Regions from separate parts of the Thioalkalivibrio sp. ALM2T genome, predicted to be linked through region 1. Evidence: predicted binding sites of a transcription regulator. Region 1 holds the regulator's gene; each other region holds the start of a gene.
What was found. Region 1 encodes FliA, which starts transcription of late flagellar genes. Its sites were predicted from a motif close to GCTAAAGTTNNNNNNNNNNCNGCCGATA; they were not measured.
Positions count from the first base shown of each region.

Region 2: a site for FliA is predicted at 3,811-3,838, ahead of F816_RS0109740 (methyl-accepting chemotaxis protein). Genes of this name have one in related genera too.
Region 3: a site for FliA is predicted at 4,396-4,423, ahead of F816_RS0105550 (methyl-accepting chemotaxis protein). Genes of this name have one in related genera too.

Region 1 is NZ_KB906556.1:147,162-153,303, forward strand. Features, by position in the region: partial or broken gene flhF (flagellar biosynthesis protein FlhF) at 1-922, shown strand, start outside; gene F816_RS0100640 (MinD/ParA family protein) at 1,091-1,915, shown strand; gene F816_RS0100645 (RNA polymerase sigma factor FliA) at 1,912-2,679, shown strand; gene cheY (chemotaxis response regulator CheY) at 2,721-3,101, shown strand; gene F816_RS0100655 (protein phosphatase CheZ) at 3,197-3,973, shown strand; gene F816_RS0100660 (chemotaxis protein CheA) at 4,018-6,081, shown strand; gene F816_RS0100665 (chemotaxis response regulator protein-glutamate methylesterase) at 6,084-6,142, shown strand, end outside.
Region 2 is NZ_KB906564.1:30,514-36,655, reverse strand. Features, by position in the region: gene F816_RS0109750 (diguanylate cyclase) at 1-1,054, shown strand, start outside; gene F816_RS0109745 (EAL domain-containing protein) at 1,105-3,618, opposite strand; gene F816_RS0109740 (methyl-accepting chemotaxis protein) at 3,896-5,515, shown strand; gene hypE (hydrogenase expression/formation protein HypE) at 5,586-6,142, opposite strand, start outside.
Region 3 is NZ_KB906558.1:180,295-186,436, forward strand. Features, by position in the region: gene pyk (pyruvate kinase) at 1-1,044, shown strand, start outside; gene F816_RS0105530 (hypothetical protein) at 1,132-2,061, opposite strand; gene F816_RS0105535 (rhodanese-like domain-containing protein) at 2,227-2,646, opposite strand; gene F816_RS0105540 (alternative oxidase) at 2,883-3,512, shown strand; gene F816_RS0105545 (hypothetical protein) at 3,582-4,214, shown strand; gene F816_RS0105550 (methyl-accepting chemotaxis protein) at 4,484-6,118, shown strand.

The sequences.
Region 1 (6,142 bases):
GCCGAAAAGCCGGCCCGCGAGGCGCGTACCGCCGACCGCGCCCCGAATTCGGTGGCGCCTTCCTGGCCGGCCGATCCCGAGCTCACCGCGATGCGGCAGGAGTTGCGTGACCTGCGCAGCCTGATGACGCGTCAGTATGCGGAGAGTGACGAGGCTCGCTGGGCGGCCCGTCACCCCCTGGCGGCAGAATGCAAGGTCCGCCTGATCGACCGCGGCTTCAGTGAATCGCTGGCCCGCAGCCTGGCGGGCAGCATCCTCGATGACAGCTCCCCCGAGCAGGCTTGGGAGCGTCTCCGCGCCCGGCTTTCGGGTGCGATTGCCACGCATCGCCCGGCGATTCTGGACGAGGGCGGGCTGCTGGCGATGGTGGGGCCGACGGGTGTCGGCAAGACCACCACGCTGGCACGGATCGCGTTGCGCCAGATCCGTCGGATGGGACCGGATTCGGTTACGCTGGTGACCCTGGACAGCCAGCGCATCGGTGCCACACGGCAGTTGCAAGCCTTTGCGCAGATGGCGGGGATCTCGGTGCGCGTGTTGCAGAATGCGCGCGAACTGCGCGATCTGGCGCGGCGCGTGGACGATGGCCACCTGATCCTGGTGGACACCGCCGGGCAGGCGCCGCGCGCGGTGGAGGAGGAGTCGCTGTTCGCACATCTGCCGCCGGATATCCGTGCCGAGAGCTGGTTGGTCGTGTCGGCCACGACCCAGGGCAGTACCTTGCGGCGGGTGCTGGAGGCGTTTCGCAAGGCGGATCCCTCGGCGCTGGTGCTGACCAAGCTGGACGAGGCAGAACAGCTGGGCGAGGTCCTGTCGGTCCTGCTGGACCAGCACCTGGGACTTGGGTTCGTAAGCGATGGCCAGCGCATCGCGGAGGATTTTCACCGGGTCGATACGGGGTATCTGACCCGCCTGGCGCTGGACGACGATGCGGAGGGTGCGCAGGTGGGTGGCAATGCCCGTGAGACTTGGGCTGCCGAACGGCTGGCCGAGATGGAACCGCCGCGACGCTCGCGTTCGCCGCTGCGCCCGGCTCAGGGGTCCGAGCCGGCAACACTGGAACTGATTCAGCCGGTTGGAAAGGGGCGTTATGCCACGCACTAACAAGCCGTTGAAGGTCATTGCGGTCGCCTCGGGCAAGGGCGGGGTCGGGAAGACCAACGTGTCGGTCAATCTGGCGGTCGGCCTGGCCCGGCTGGGCCGCGAGGTGATGCTGTTCGATGCGGACCTGGGCCTGGCCAACGTGGACCTGTTGCTCGGGATGCGCCCGGAGCGCACCCTGCACGACCTGGTGACCGGCGCGGTGGACAGCCTGGACGATGTCCTGGTCCAGGGGCCGGATGGGGTGAAGGTGGTCCCGTCGGCCTCCGGTATCGCGGCGATGGCGAACCTCACGCCGGCCGAGCACGCGGGTCTGATCCATGCCTTCAGTGCCTACCGCAAGCCGCTGGATGTCCTGATCGTGGATACCGCTGCGGGCCTGCAGGAGTCGGTGACTTCGTTCTGCCGGGCGGTGCAGGAGACCCTGGTGGTGGTCTGCGACGAGCCGGCTTCGATTACCGATGCCTATGCCCTGATCAAGGTGCTGCATCGTGACCACGGGCTGCGGCGTTTCCGGATGGTCACCAACATGGTCAGCGGACGCGAGGGTGCGGAGCGGCTGATGCAGAAACTCAATACTGTCTGTGGCAATTACCTGCCGGAAGTGGTCCTCGATCTGGCCGGCTATATCCCCATGGACGAACATCTGCGCAAGTCCGTGCAGAAAAGGGCACCGGTGGTTCAGCAGTATCCCGGCAGTCCGGCCGGCAAGGCGTTTGCCGAACTGGCACGCACGGTGGACCGTTGGCCGGTTGGTGGGGGTGACCACGGGGGCGTCGGGTTCTTCGTGGAACGAATGCTGCAGAGTGCATGATGACGACGCGTAATCGACTTTCCGGCTACCAGGCGACGTCCACCGCGACCGGTGGGCACGAGAAGTTGATTGCCGATCACGTTGAACTGGTGCACCGCATCGCGCACCACCTGATGGCCCGTCTGCCGGCCTCGGTCCAGGTCGATGATCTGATCCAGGCCGGCATGATCGGCCTTCTGGAGGCGGCGCGGCAGTTCGAGGGCGGGCAGGGGGCGACCTTTGCCACCTACGCCGGAATCCGCATCCGCGGTGCGATGATCGACGAATTGCGGCGCAGTGACTGGACGCCGCGTTCGGTGCATCGCAACAGCCGGCGTATTGCCGCCGCGATCCAGAGTGTCGAGGCCCGCGAGGGGCGTGCGGCGCGGGGGAGCGAAGTGGCGGCGGAACTGGACGTGGCGATCGATGACTATTACGACATGCTCAAGGACCACGCCGGGGCCCATCTGTTTGCGCTGGACGATCTGGGTGGTGGTGATGACGGGGCCGATCGCGTGATCGAGGGGCAGGAAGTCTCGCCGTCGCGTAGCCTTGAGGCTGGCGAGTTTCGCGAGGAGTTGGCCGAGGCCCTTGGGGATCTGCCTGAACGCGAACGCCTGGTGCTGTCGCTGTATTACACCGAAGAACTGAATCTGCGTGAGATCGGGGCTGTTCTGGGCGTGACCGAGTCGCGCGTGAGCCAGATTCGCAGCCAGGCGGTCATCCGGCTGCGCGCGCGCATGGGGTCGTGGCTCGAAGACGGCACGGCTTTGCAGTTATTCTAAAACTCACCTTACGAATCCCGGAGTGACGTGTGGACAAGGGAATGAAAATTCTCATCGTGGACGATTTTTCCACGATGCGGCGCATTATCAAGAACCTCTTGCGCGATCTTGGCTTCAATAATACGCAGGAAGCCGACGACGGCAGCACCGCGCTGCCGATGCTGCAAAATGGTGACTTCGACTTCCTGATTACCGACTGGAACATGCCCAATATGCCGGGCATCGACCTGCTGAAGGCCGTCCGGGCGGATGCCAACCTGAAGTCGATGCCGGTGTTGATGGTGACGGCCGAGGCCAAGCGCGACCAGATCGTGGAGGCGGCGGAGGCAGGTGTGAACGGTTACGTGGTCAAGCCGTTTACCGCCGAAACGCTGAAGGAAAAGATCGACAAGATCTTCGAACGTATTGAAGCACAGGGCTAAGCATCGCCCGGTGATGAATACGGACGACGTCCGTCTCGCTTGCGCGGGTGGACGTGCCCCGGCTCCTTCGGCGCCGTACCAGCAAGAGGCTCCTCATGACTGAACAGGAACACCCCCCACGCGACGGCCAGCTCGAGCTGGCCCGGCAACTGGTGCAGACGCTCGAGGCGGGCGACGACGCGGCGGCGCGCGCGCTGGTGCAGGATCTAGCGCGTCCTTACGACCGCGAGCTCTTCGATGAACTGGGCAAGCTGACGCGCGACCTTCACGAGGCCTTGCAAAGCTTCCGTGGGGACTCGCGTCTGGTAGAGCTGACCCAGGCGGAGATCCCGGATGCGAAGGAACGCCTGAATTACGTGGTCACCATGACCGAGCAGGCCGCGCACGCCACGATGGGCGCCATCGAGTCGAGCCTGCCGATCGCGGAGTCGTTCAGCCAGCAGGCGGCCGACTTGACCGCCAAATGGACGCGGTTTCGCAACCGGCAGCTCTCGGTGGACGAATTCCGCGATTTCGCGCGTGAGCTGGACAGCTTTTTCGGGCAAGCGGGCGAGGACGCCGAGGAGTTGCGGCGGCTGCTCTCCGAGGTGCTGATGGCACAAAGTTATCAGGACATTACCGGCCAGGTGATTCGCCGCGTGATTCAGCTGGTGACCGACCTTGAAGAGAACCTCGTTACCCTGATTCGGCTCTCCAGCGGGCGCATGGAGCAGGTCGAAGCGGCCGAAGCGTCCCTGGAGCGTGGCGAAGAAGACCGCGAGGCGGACCGCAAGGGCCACGGCCCCAGTGTGCCAAAGACTCAAGATTCCAGCGCAGATGTCGTTCAAGGACAGGACGAGGTGGACGATCTGCTATCAAGCCTGGGCTTCTAGCAGTGCCCCCCATACGACTGGCGCCACGGGACCGGAGAGACTGAATGGCCATCGACCCCAATGACGAAATCCTTCAGGACTTCCTGATCGAGGCCGGGGAACTGCTGGAGGGGCTCAACGAGCAACTCATCGACCTGGAACAGAATCCGGACGACCGGGATCTGTTGAATGCGGTCTTTCGAAGCTTCCACACCATCAAGGGGGGCGCCGGGTTTTTGAGCCTGGATCCGCTGGTGACGGTTTGTCATCACGCCGAGGACGTCTTCAATCTGCTGCGCAACGGCGAGCGCCGGGCCGATAGCCATCTGATGGACACCATGCTCCGCGTGCTGGACTCCCTGAACGTCATGTTCGGGGATCTGCGCTCCGGCATGGACCCGACCCCCGCCGATGCCGCGGTGGTCGAGGACCTGCGGCGCATGGCAAAAAACGAAGACGTCGCCGGAGATACCGCCGCGGCGCCGCCCGCGCCTGAACCGGAGCCAGTCCCCGAGCCCCAGGCCTCGGCCCCGGGCGATGCCATGGTGGGCGGCGGGGAGGAGATCACGGACGACGAATTCGAGGCCCTGCTGGATACGTTGCACGGTGACGGTGCCCCGGCACCCGTGGACGCGGCCGTGCCGGGCGGCGCCGGGGCCAGCGAAGACTCGGGCGGTGATCTGATCAGCGATGACGAATTCGAGAACCTATTGGACGAGTTGCAGGCCAAGGGCGGAGGTCCGGCATCGCCCGGACCGGCTGCGGACGCCCCTGCGGATCCACTGCCGACCGAGCCCGCGGCCGCGGCGCCCGAGCCGGAAAAAGCGGTAACGCCGGAACCGGCTGCCGCCGGTGGGCAGGGCGGTGGTGGTGCCCGCGCCGGCGGGGCCGAGGCCGGGGGGCGCCCGGCTCCACAGGGCGAGACCTCCGTGCGTGTGGATACCGAGCGGCTGGACGAAATCATGAACCTGGTGGGCGAACTGGTTCTGGTGCGAAACCGCTTGAGCATGCTGCGTTCGCAGCATGTCGACGACGAACTGGGCAAGGCGATCAGTTCGCTGGCACTGGTGACCTCCGACCTGCAGACCTCGGTGATGAAGACCCGCATGCAGCCGGTGAAGAAGGTCTTCAATCGCTTCCCTCGAGTGATCCGCGATCTGTCGCGGAATCTGGGCAAGGAGATCGAACTGGAGATCTTCGGCGAGGAAACCGACCTCGACAAGAATCTGGTCGAGGCCCTGTCCGATCCGCTGGTGCATCTGGTGCGGAATGCTGTGGACCATGGCATCGAGACGCCCGCTGTGCGCGAGGCGGCGGGCAAGCCGCGCAAGGGTACGGTCGTGCTCGGCGCGGCCCAGGAGGGCGATCACATCGCACTGCTGATCAAGGACGACGGCGGTGGCATGGATCCACAGGCCCTGCGGCGCAAGGTGGTGGAGAAGGGGCTGATGGAGTCCGCGATGGCCGAACGCATGACCGATCGCGAGGCCTTCAACGTGATCTTCATGGCCGGATTCTCCACCAAGACCGAGATCTCGGACGTCTCCGGCCGCGGGGTCGGCATGGACGTGGTCAAGACCAAGATCTCGCAGCTCAACGGCACCATCGAGATCGATTCCGAGATCGGCGTGGGGACTACGCTGCGGGTGAAGCTGCCCCTGACCCTGGCGATCCTGCCCGCCCTGATGGTGATTCTGGACGGCCGCCGTTTTGCGATCCCGCTGGCCTCGGTCTCCGAGATCCTGGACCTGGATCTGACCAAGACGAATTACGTGGATGATCAGGAAGTCATCATGGTGCGCAAGCACGCCCTGCCTATCCATTACCTCAAGCGCTGGTTGAAGCCGGGGCACGAACCCGAGCCGCGCAAGGATGCGCACGTAGTGGTGGTCCACACGGCCGACCGCAAGGTAGGGCTGGTAGTGGATGATCTCGTGGGGCAGGAAGAGGTGGTCATCAAGCCGCTCGGCCAGAATCTGCAAGGTGTGAAGGGCCTGGCGGGAGCGACGATCACCGGAGATGGCGGCATCGCCCTGATCCTCGACGTCTCTGATCTGGTGACCATCCTGATGCGGCAACTGCAAATGTCCGGTCGACCGCGCCGCGCGTCGCGCTCGAACGAGGGCTGAGGATGCCGATCAGGGTTCTGGTGGTTGATGACTCGGGGTTCTTTCGTCGGCGTATCGCCGA
Region 2 (6,142 bases), on a different contig from region 1:
GGCGCTCAAGGCCTACGACATCCTGGACACCCCGCCGGAGCCCCAGTTCGACGACTTCACGCGCCTGATCGCGTACATCTGTGATGCACCGATCGCGGCCATCAACCTGGTGGATCGCGACCGCCAGTGGTTCAAGTCCGAGATTGGTTTGGGCGTGCGCGAGACGCCGCTGGATATCTCGATCTGTCGGCACGCCATCCTGCAAAAGGGTGTGTTCGTGGTGCCGGACACCACACGGGATTCGCGTTTCATGAACAACCCGCTGGTCACGGGGGCTCCCCATTTGCGGTTCTATGCCGGTGCCCTGCTCGAAAGCGCCGACGGTCTGCCGTTGGGGACGTTATGCGTGTTGGACTACAAGCCACGAGAACTGACGGCCGAGCAGGAAGATGCGCTGCAAGTGCTGGCGCGCCAGGTGATGGCGAATCTCGAACTGCGCCGGCAAATGCGTGAGCTTCAGGAAGCGCTCGCAAGCAACGAGAAGCTTCGCGAGGGGCTGGAGGACAAGCAGGAAGAACTGCTCTCGCTCAACGAGGACCTGACCCAGCTGGCGACCACGGATTCCCTCACCGGCATTGGTAATCGTCGGGTCTTCGATGCTGTGCTAAAGAACGAGTTGCACCGTTTCCGGCGCAATACGGAGCTTTTCTCCCTCGTCCTGCTCGACCTCGATGATTTCAAGTTGATCAACGATCGCTTTGGGCACGACGTGGGAGACCTGGTTCTGCAACAAGTCGTCGAGCGGCTGGGACCGCTGGTGCGCAAGGTGGATCTGATCGCGCGGATTGGTGGCGAGGAGTTCGCCCTGATCCTGCCGGCGACGAACGCCGCCGCCGCCGGGGAAGTGGCGGAGCGCCTGCGGCTACGGATCGCGGACTGCGGGTTCGCGCGGGTCGAAGCTCGGCCTGTGACGCTCAGCGCGGGGGTGGCGACCGTGCGGCCCGATGACACGGAGGCGTCCCTGTACGGCCGCGCAGACAAGGCGTTGTACCGGGCCAAGGCCAACGGCCGCAATCAAGTGTGCAGCGACCAGCTCCAGGCGCCCAACGAGTAGCCAGGGCATTCCTGAAGGCGGGACGTGTGGCTCGCCGGCCGGAGGGTGGCTTAGCCCATGATGGCTGTCGCCGGTCCCGGGCGCCCGAAATAATAGCCTTGGAAGTAGTGGCACTCGAGCTCGGCGAGCAACTCGAATTGCTCGGCGGTTTCCACGCCTTCGGCCACGACCCGCATATCCAGGCTTTGGGCCAGGTTGATGATGGCCTCAATGATGACCCGGTCTCGTCCGTGACCGGACTGTCCGGCCGCTTGCACGAAGGCCTTGTCTATCTTGACCTCGTCGAACGGGAGACGGGACAGGTAGGCCATCGAGGAGTATCCAGTACCGAAGTCGTCCATGGAGAACCGGATACCCAGTGCCCGGATCTGCTCCATCTTGTACATGCTGTCCTCCAGATCGGCGAGTACCAGCGATTCGGTCAGTTCGAGCTTGAGCCGTTCAGGCGGGATCGGCCAGCCTTCCAGGAGACGTTCGATCTGAGAAACGAAGTCGTCTTGATGGAACTGCGCGGCGCTGACATTGACCGACAGGCTCAAATGCGCGGTAGCCGGGTCCTGTTGCCAGCGCTGGATCTGTCGGCAGCCTTCATTCAGGACCCAGTGCCCGAGTGGCCGGATCAGCCCGGTATCCTCCGCCAACGGCATAAAGTCCAGGGGGGCGACAAGCCCGCGTACCGGGTGATGCCAGCGTAGCAGCGCTTCGGCGGCCACGGTGCGGCCTTCGGGGTCGATCTGCCTCTGGAAGTGCAGAACGAAGTGATCGCTACCCATGGAGGCCCGAAGGTCCGCTTCCAGCCGGAAACGCTCCTCCATCTCTGCCTGGAGCGTCGGATTGAAGAAACGGATCGCGTTGGAGCCGGCCGCCTTTGCCTGGTACATCGCGGCGTCGGCGCGGCGCAAGAGCTCCTCGTGGGTATGCTCGTCGCCCAAGAACACGGTAAGGCCGATACTGACGGCACACTGATAGTCGTGACCCCGCAGTTGCACCGGTTCGGTCACGAGGGCCTGGACTTCCTCGGCTACATGAACGGCCTGCTGGGCGGCGAGTTCTTCCCGCTCGCCGAGTTCCTCGAGGACGATGACGAACTCGTCACCCCCAAGGCGTGCCACCGTGTCCGCACTGCGCACGCGATTCTCCAGCCTGCGCGCCAGTGTCTTCAGGAGTGCGTCCCCGACCGAGTGCCCCAGCGTATCGTTGAGGCGCTTGAAGTCGTCCAGGTCGAGGAATAGCACGGCCCCGTAATGCCGGTGACGTGCGGAAAGAGCCCGCGCATGTTCGAGGCGCTCCTCGAGCAGTCGCCGGTTTGCGAGTCCGGTCAGTTCATCATAGAAGGCCAGTTGGTGGATGCGTGCCGAAGTGCGCTTCTGGTCCGTGATATCGGTGATGAAGCCGTTCCAGAGTACGCCCCCGTCCGGTTCGCGATCCGGGGTCGCGTTGCCCTGGAGCCAGCGTTCGCCGTGTTCGGGGTGTCGCACGCGATGCTCGTGGCGCCATACCGACAGATCGTTGGCGGAGGCCTGGATGGAGGCCAGAACCCCGTCCAGATCCGCCGGGTGAATGACGTTGGTGAGCTCCGAGGCATCCTCCTGCACCTGTTCGGCGGTCACCCCGTAGATATCTTCGATCGCATGGCTGGCATAGGGGAAGGACAGGCTTCCATCGGGCCCCAGGCGGAACTGATACACCACGCCAGGCAGGCGGGAAGCGATCTTCTGGAAGCGGTCATCCAGCTGTCGGGCCCGTGCTGCCAGGATGTCTGCGTCCAGTTGCGCGCCCTCGATGCGCAGGCGCAGGGTCACCGTGATGGTCGAGGTGATCAGGATGAACAGGCTAGCACCCACGGCCAGGCCGGCGATCAGCCCCGGTTGTACAGTCAGGCCCGCGAGGCTGGAGTGCTGACCGTCGCCAGGGACAAAACGCGCGGCCGACATGGCCACATAGTGCAGGCTGGAAATGGCCAGCCCCATAAGGACTGCGCTGCCCAGTTTGAACAGGGTAGGTTGATACCGTTCTCCGTTTTCCAGGAAGCGATCCAGCAAGCGCGGAATGGCCAGGGCCATGCTGGCCATGATTATGGCCACGGCGATCGACAGGGCGAAAAGCGTGGGCTGGTGCAGCATGTCGGCATCCACGATCATGCCGCTCATGCCGATATAGTGCATGGCGCCGATGCCGACCCCCATCAGGCTCCCGCCCAGCGCAATTGCCTGTACCGAGACGCAGGGCGAGCGCAATACCTGCAGGGCGACGTAACCGGCCGCGATGGCCGGCAGCACGGAAGCCATGGTGATGCCCAGGTGGTATTCGATTTCCAGGGGCAGCTGGAACGCCACCATACCGATGAAGTGCATGGTCCAGACGCCCACCCCCATGGCGATGGCGCCGTTGATCTGCCAGCCGATGCGCGCGGCCCGCGCGGTGGTGTTCCGGATCAGGTCAACGTGGCTGATGCTCGCGTAAGCCGCCAGGATCGCGATAGCCAGCGATACCACCACCAGGGGCGCCGAGTGACTGCCACGATAGGCTAGCTCTCCAAGCGCGTCTGTGGTGGCGAAATTCATCGCGGCATTCTGCGGACGTCCCGGGTCAAACGCCAGCCAGGGCGCAACGGGTAATGGCTCAGTCGCCTTTCCCTAAGCATTGGCTGGAGGCCCGCACGAGCCGCCTGGCTACGGGCGCTCGGCGGGAAGTGTCACGATCGGGCATGGCAAGATCGCGCGCCCTGAGGCGTGAGCCCGGAGCGGGGCGGTTGATCTTCAGTATTCGTTCCGACGGCCGATAAGGTAGAAGGCGGTTTTATCGCCACGTTTATTCGCACAGCCAAGGAATGCCAACACCATGATCTCTCTGCAGACGATTCGCGGTCGCATGATCGCGACGGTCTTGATTACCACGGCCCTGATTGCCATTGCGGTCGGTGTGACGCTGCGAGGCGTGCAGAACGTCGAGGCTGAATTCACGACGTACCTGGACGAGAACGAGGCGCGGATGTCCGCCCTGAACACCATGTTCGGGGATGGCCTGCTGGGGGGTATTGCCACGCGGAACCAGATCTTCAATCCGGACCTGGAATTACCGCCGCAGGTGGTGGCGGGCACGGCCGAACGTTTTGAAGGGGCGCTTTCGTTCCTGCGGGATGTCGCGGTCCGGCAGGACGTCATTGCCAGTCTGGACACGATCGAGGCGAACTGGGCTCAGGTGCAACGGGCTCGTCTGAATGTGCTCGATCTGGCGCGTGCCGGTGAGGTGGACGAGGCCTCGCGATTGCTCGCCGAAATCGAGAACCCGGCATGGCGGCCGATCCGTCAGGAAATCCAGGCGCTGACCGAGACCGAGGAGGCCGCCACCGAGGCCGCCCGGGAGCGTGTGCAATCCCAGGTGGAGGCGGCATTTATCAGCGGTCTTGGGGCCGGTGTGGCGGCGGTCGTTGTGTCGGCGGGTATCAGCCTGTGGATGGCGATGATGCTGGCGCGGCGTATGCGCAAGGTGCAGGGCATGGCGGACGACCTGGCGGCGGGAGACGGCGACCTGACCAAACGCATCGAGGTGGAAGGCCGGGACGAGCTGGCGGAGCTTTCTCGCAGTTTCAATGCGTTCGTCGACAAGGTGCACCAGCTGGTGCGTCAGGTGTCGGGTTCGACTTCTCAGGTGGCCGCAGCCGCCGAGGAACTGGCCACAGTCACCCGGGAGTCGGATGCGGCCGTGCAGCGCCAGGGTTCGGAAACCGACCAGGTGGCCACTGCGATGAACGAGATGACCTCCACGGTTCAGGAGGTCGCCCGGAACGCGATGGGGGCTTCGGAGTCCGCCAACTCGGCGGACGACGAGACGCGCTCCGGATCGGCCGTGGTTAGTGAAACCCGCAGTGCGATCGAGAAACTTGCCGGTGAGGTGGAAACAGCTGGGGCGGCGATCGAGGAAGTAGGCCGGGATTCCGAGTCCATCAGCAAGGTCCTCGAGGTCATCAAGGAAGTGGCGGAGCAGACCAATCTTCTGGCATTGAACGCGGCGATCGAGGCGGCCCGCGCCGGTGATCAGGGCCGTGGATTCGCGGTGGTGGCCGACGAGGTGCGCTCGCTCGCCAGCCGCACGGAACAATCGACTCAGGAGATTCAGGGCATGATCGAGCGCCTGCAGTCGGGTACGCGTCATGCGGTCGGTGTGATGGAAAAGAGCCGGACCCAGGCGGGGCAGTCCGTCGACAAGGCCGGGGAGGCTCAGGCTGCACTGTCTCGCATCCAGGAGGCCGTGGGCCAGATCCGCGACATGAATACCCAGATCGCCAGTGCCGCGGAGGAGCAATCCGCCGTGGCCGAAGAGATCAACCGCAACGTTACCAATATCAACGACATCGCCACCGAGGTTTCGACGGGATCGCGCCAGACGCAGTCTGCCGGCGACGAGCTGGCCCGCCTAGCCGCCGAGTTGCAGCGCCTGGTGGGGCAGTTCCGCGTTTAGGGCAGGCGGCCTTGGCACCGCTGGGGCTCGCGCCTGAGATCCCTGTCATTGCGAGTCGCGTACGACGACTTCAGCAGATCCGGGGCAGCTGTTCGCCGGCCGGCAGGATGACGCGGCGTTCCACCCCCGTCGCCAGGCGCCGGATCACCGCCGGTTCGCCCGCCTCGGCACGGCCGATGGCGACGGCGCCGGCCGTGTCCGGACGCGCCTGAAGGATCGCCAGCGCCCGGGTTGCCGCGGGTTCCGGAACGGCGGCCAGGAAGCGCCCTTCGCAAGCCGAATGCAGGGGATCCAGCCCGAGGATCTCGCAGGCCCCGCGTACATCGTCGCGCACCGGTATCGCGGTATCGTCCAGCACCAGGCGGCAGGCGGAGGCATCGGCCAGCTCCTGCAGGGCGGCGATCGCACCGCCGCGGGTCGGGTCGCGCAGCGCGCGGACTGGCACGCCGGCGGCCAGTAGTGCGGCCACGGCCCCGGCGACCGATGCGCTGTCACTGGGGATCGGCGGGTCCAGGCCCAGGTTTTCGCGGGCGGCGAGGATTGCGACACCATGGCGGCCAAGATCGCCACTGGCGAGCAGTACATCACCGGGCCGGATCGCGCCCGGCGTGATCTGCACGCCTTCGG
Region 3 (6,142 bases), on a different contig from region 1:
CGCAGCGAAGTGATCTGCCGCGTGCATACTGGCGGCGAACTGCGCTCACGCAAGGGCCTGAATCTGCCGGGCATCGATCTCGGTATCCGTGCCTTCACCACGGAAGACCACCAATGGCTGCGGTTTGCAGCGGAACACGGCGTGGATGCGGTCAGCCAGAGCTTCGTGGTCGACGGCGACGACATCCTTGCGGTGCGCAAGGCGGCGGAAGCGCTGGACTACGCCCCCTTCATCATCGCCAAGATCGAGCGCGCCGCCGCGCTGGAACAGCTCGACAGCATCCTCGAGGCCGCTGACGGCATCATGGTGGCGCGCGGGGATCTCGGAGTGGAGATCCCGATCGCGCGCATCGCCCTCGCCCAGCGGCGCATCACCCGACGCGCCAACCGGCACAACCGCCCGGTGATCACCGCCACCCAGATGCTGGAGTCCATGGTCGCCTCGCGCCGCCCTACCCGCGCCGAGGCCACCGACGTCGCCAACGCCATCCTCGGCGGCACCGACTGCGTGATGCTTTCCGCCGAGTCGGCGATGGGGCTTTACCCGGTGGAGGCCGTGGCGATGCTGGTGGCCATCGCCCGCTCCATCGAACCGGAACGCGATGGCGGCATCACCACCGACGGCCCGGACGACCCCGACGAGGCAGGTCTTGACCGCGCCGTCGACCTCATCGCGCGCAGCGTACTCCACACCGCCCAGCGGCGCCTGCCACGAGTCACCCTGGCGCCTACCGCCAGTGGTGCCACTGCCCGGCGCATCGCCCGCCTGCGCCTGCCCTGCTGGATCGCCGCCTTCACCCCGAACCCGGCCACCGCCCAGGGCCTGCAGTTTTCCTACGGTGTCCACCCCGTGGATGTCGCCGAGGACCGCGCCGACTGGAACGACTTCGTCCGCCAGTGGCTCACCGAGCACGGCATCGACGACGGCCTCGCCCTCCTCGTCCAGGGCCCCTCGGGGCCCCATCCGACCGGCAACCACCGCCTGGAACTGCTCGAACTCGACCGCCCCCGCCAGACCTACGCCAACGCACCGAAACACCCCTGACCCACCCCCCCCGTGCGGCTGAAGACGGAAGAACAGGACACCCACCTTCTGGCCGAGCAGCAAGGGCAGAGAGAGTCGGATCACCCGTCAGTCCAGGGGCAGGATGCGCCGGCTCGGCGGTGGGGCATCCTGCAACCTCTGCTGGTTCGCGTACTCGCGTTGCTTCTGCTCGATGTAGGTCTCGCGGTCCAGCTCGCGTAGCTGGCGCGGGTATTCGTCGGTCAGGTCGAACCAGCGTTCCAGGCGGGCCAAAAGGAGCTCCTGAGCCGGCCGGTCGCGGACGTCGAGCCAGGCCTGCAGCGCAAGATAGAAACGCATGGCGGTGCGCTCGATCATGCCTTCCAGGCCGCCGATGTATTGTGGCTCACCGTTTTCGTAACCGACCACGGTGAAACCCACCCGCTCGCGCCCCCCGGTGGCGAGGTAGACGAGCGCGGCCAGCCGGGCAATCACCCCGAAGCGCAACGAATACTCGAGGTTGACGAGGGTCCCCGTGTCGTGCGGCACGACGTGGACGACGATGGAGTAATCCCGGGTTCCGTAGGGCCCACGATCGCCCTCCAGTTCGATCAGCAGCCAGTCCTCACCCATCTGGGCCGACCGCCTGACGAGCTCCACACGCTCTGCATACTCTGCCTGCTCGTACCGCGCACGGCCCACGTACAGGTGCAGCAAGGCGTCCGTCCCCTCGCGGTAGACGCAGCTCTTGATGTTGACGTGCAGGACGGTGATTTCGCACCACGCCGAAAGCGCTTCCAGCTCACTGGCCACCAGCGCAAACGAATACGGCAGCCGGGCGTGCACCGCCCCCTCGACGACGCCGCCCTGCACAGTGGAGGTAACGGCAATCGGCTCCCCCAGCGGTGATTCGGCAATGGCGGCCAGCCAGTCTTCGGCGTCATCCGCATGCGCCAGTAGAGGGCTTCCGACAAGCAGAACCAACCCGACAAGCGCGCCGATGTGCAGTCGGCAGCACCAGGATTGCTGGGCAAACGGAACGGCCGGCAGTCGAAGCATGGCAGCGCCCCTCCGTAGAATCACCCGGCCGGCGCCCATTGACGGTCATGACGGGGTCGGCCCCGGGTCAGGGCCCGAAACGGTGACCATTGAGGCGAAATCGCCCCCGCTCACCTCCTTAGGTAGCCCATATCCGCGATCAACACTGACGAACATGCCCATGGATCATGTGTCCCCCTTGCTGGTCCAGCCACGGAAACCTTCCCGGACGGAAAGGCAGCGTGCATACCCGAGGTCCCGCAGGAGCTCTGCGGCACGCAGGCTGCGGCGGCCGCTGTTGCACAGGCACAGCAGGATCTGGTCCTGGGTGACGTGGTGGCGGTTGATCAGGGAGATGAAGTGCTGGAAATCCCGCTCGTCCGGCTCGTCCGCATCCAGCAGTTCCTGTTCCTCCTCGGACAGCTCGCGACCCAGCAGCTGCTTCAGGCGGAACAGGGGCACAGGCACGGCACCTTCTACCGCGCCTTCCAGCTCCAGTTCGAAGGGCTGACGGATATCCAGCAACACGGCCAGGCCGATATCGACCAGTTCGCGCGCCGCGTTCACGCTGATCTCCAGCTGCGGCTTGCTCGTTTCGTTCGCCATGCGCTCTCCTTTGATGTTCGCCTCTCTCTGAGGCCGCCTTCTTGGCTCCCGGTTCCCGCGATTGCACCGCCCCATCCACAACCTCGACATTGGACATCAGAAACGCAATCCGGGCTCCTGTCATGCATCGGGTTTCACGCTCTGTGAAGCGGCCTCACGACATTTCAGACGGCGGGTTCTATGCTCCATGGATACCTGCCGCCTGAAACGGCGCACTGATCAGCGTTAGGGGCAGCATGCCGAACGACCGCGATATCGACCTGAGCCGCCACCACGAACCCCGTGATTTCTCCGACCGCGTCGCACGGGGCTTTACCTCGCTGATGCGATTCTTCGCCGACACCTTCTTTGCCCGGCGCTACGGACACCGCGCCGTGGTCCTGGAGACGGTTGCGGGCGTCCCCGGCATGGTGGGCGCCACGCTGCAGCACCTGCGCTCGCTGCGGCGCATGGAGGATGACCACGGCTGGATCCGCACGCTGATGGACGAGGCCGAGAACGAGCGCATGCACCTGCTCACCTTCATCGAGATCACCTCGCCCAACTGGCTGGAGCGCTTCCTGATCATCCTGGCACAGGGCTTCTTCTACACGTTGTTCTTTATGATCTACATCATCTCGTCGCGTACGGCGCACCGGATCGTAGGCTACTTCGAAGAGGAAGCGGTCGTCAGCTACACCGAATACCTGGAGGAAGTGGAGTCCGGCGGGCTCGATAACGTCGCCGCGCCGGAACGCGCGATCCAGTACTGGAACCTTGCGGAAGATGCCCGCCTGTCCGACGTGATCCGCGCGGTACGCGCCGACGAGGCAGGCCACCGGGACGTCAACCACGGCTTCGCCGACCTGCTCCGCAAAAAGGACTGACCCGGGCGCTCTCCCGCAACCTGACGGGGCCGGTTTTCAGGCACTATCGTGTGGCCGTATGCGAACGACATGGAGACGGCCGTGAACGACGAGACAACCGGCGGGACCAAGGGCGCACTCCCCCTGCAGCGGCTGGCGGGATGGGGGCTGCGCGGTATGGCGGTCCTGACGGGCCTGGGCGGGCTACTGACATCGGTGACGCTCTGGACGCTGGCACAGGAAACGCCGCAGGTGCCCTGGCCGGTCGCATCCCTGGTGCTGCTGCAGACCCTCTTTGCCGTTGCGGTGCTGGCCTGGGTCGTACTCCTGTGGCGAAGGGCCCGCGCACTGGGCGCGCTGGAGACGCGGGACTATCCCGCCATCACCTGCGTTGTAGTCTGCACACGGCTGGTCGGCGAACTGCTGGCGATTGCCTTCGTGCTGCTCGCACTGGCGTTGTCGGTCATCTCCCTGACGGCGGCCGAGCCCTTTGCGGGCGTTGCGGTGGCCGCGTTGGGACTTGAAGCCGGGCTGGTGGAACCGGCGAGCTGGGGACTGGCCCTGCTGACGGCGATCCTGTGGCCCCTCGCCGGTTTGTTCGCGGGCGGTTTGGTCCTGTTCGCGGCCTACCTGTTCGCCGATGCCATGACGGCCATGCTGGAGTATGTGCGCGACGTGCGGCGCATCCGCGAGACCCTCTCGTCCGGACCGTCCGCGAGATGAGGTAGGGCCTTCGGGACCTTTGCGGGACCTTCGGGGTCAAACCCTGCCTTTTGCTTGGTCAGTCGGCCTCGCAGAAAACGCCGCGGAACCCCCAGCAAGTACGCCGCCAACCGCGCAGGCCCGACACCCATTCGAACCGGCTGGGAGTGGACTGCTGGCGGACGTCGCCACGGGTGATCCATCTCAAGGTTTGGCCGGCCAGGCCGTTTACAGTGGTCATGGCCCGAGGTTGCGGGCTGCTCCCAATACAGGCCTCACAAGGACCGCCCATGATTTTCCGTTCGCTCTCTGTTCGATCCAAGCTGGTCATCACCATCGTGGTGCCCGTGGCCGCGCTCCTGCTGCTGGCGGCCCTGGCCGCACGCGGCACAGCCAACATTGAAGAGGGCGTGCAGAACATCTATCACGACCGCGTCGTACCCCTGCAGCAGCTGAAGACCATCGCCGACAACTATGCGGTGCTGGTCATCGATGCGGTCAACAAGGCGGACGCCGGACGGATGACGGCGGAAGAGGCACTCGCCGACGTCCGTGAGGCACGAGAGGAGATCGCCGCGATCTGGGACGCCTACCTGGCCACCACACTGACGCCCCGTGAGCAGGAACTGGCCGATGGTGCCCGCGGGTTGTTCCGCGCAGCCAACGCCGATCTGGACCGTCTGGAGGGAGCCCTTGGCGGGATGTCCGGCGATGTCCAGGGCGAGCTCGACGCCTTCAACGGTCCGCTGTACGACACCATCGATCCGATCAGCGACCAGATTACCCAGCTGGTCGACCTGCAGATCGATGTTGCCGGGGCCGAGGCCGAGCGGGTATCGGCGTTCTACACCCAGGTTCTGGTGCGCAGCGGCGCGCTGATGCTGGTGGTCTTGATCATCGTCGTGGTCACCGGGGTCTGGACGTATCGCTCGGTGGCACTCCCGATCTCCCGGATGCGCGAGACGCTTACGGAGATTGCCGAGCACCATGACCTCTCGCGCCGGGTGGACGTCCGCTCCGACGACGAGATCGGCGCCACTGCAGGCGCCCTGAACAGCATGCTCGACCAGTTCCAGGACTCAATCCGCGAGTTGCGCACCCTAACGGACCAGATGGCCTCTGCCGCGGAACAGCTGTCCGCCGTCAGTACCCAGACCAACGGGAACATCGACCAACAGCGCTCGCAGACCGAACAGGTCTCGACGGCGATGAACGAGATGGCCGCGACGGTGCAAGAGGTCGCGCGCAACGCCTCCGATGCCGCGTCCTCCAGCCAGGAAGCCGATCAGGAATCCCGCGCGGGTGGCGAAGTGGTGCGCACGGTGGTCAGCGACATCGGACGCCTGTCGGGCGAAGTCGCGACCATCGAGGAATCCGTGCGCAACCTGGACGAGAAGGGGCAGCAGATTGGCTCGGTGCTCGACGTCATTCGCGGTATTGCCGAACAGACCAACCTGCTGGCGCTAAACGCGGCCATCGAGGCCGCCCGCGCTGGCGAACAGGGGCGCGGCTTCGCCGTGGTCGCCGACGAGGTGCGTACCCTCGCCTCGCGCACGCAGGACTCCACGGCGGATATCCAGGCGATGATCGAGGCGCTGCAGGCCGGCACCCGCAACGCCGTGACCGCCATGGGCCGCGGACGCGAAATGGCCGAGGCCACCAGTAACGACGCCGAACGCGCCGGCCAGGCGCTGGAATCCATCGTTCAGGCGGTCGGCCGGATCAGCGACATGACCACGCAGATCGCCAGTGCGGCGGAAGAGCAGAACGCGGTGGCCGAGGAGATCAACCGGAATATCTACGCCATCAATGACATCACCGGCGATACCGCTAACGGGGCCCGCCAGACGGCGACCGCCAGCCAGGAGGTCGCAGACATCGCCTCACGCGTACGCGACCTGGCCTCCGCCTACCGCATTAGCTGACCCTACCCCGACAGGCACCGTGAG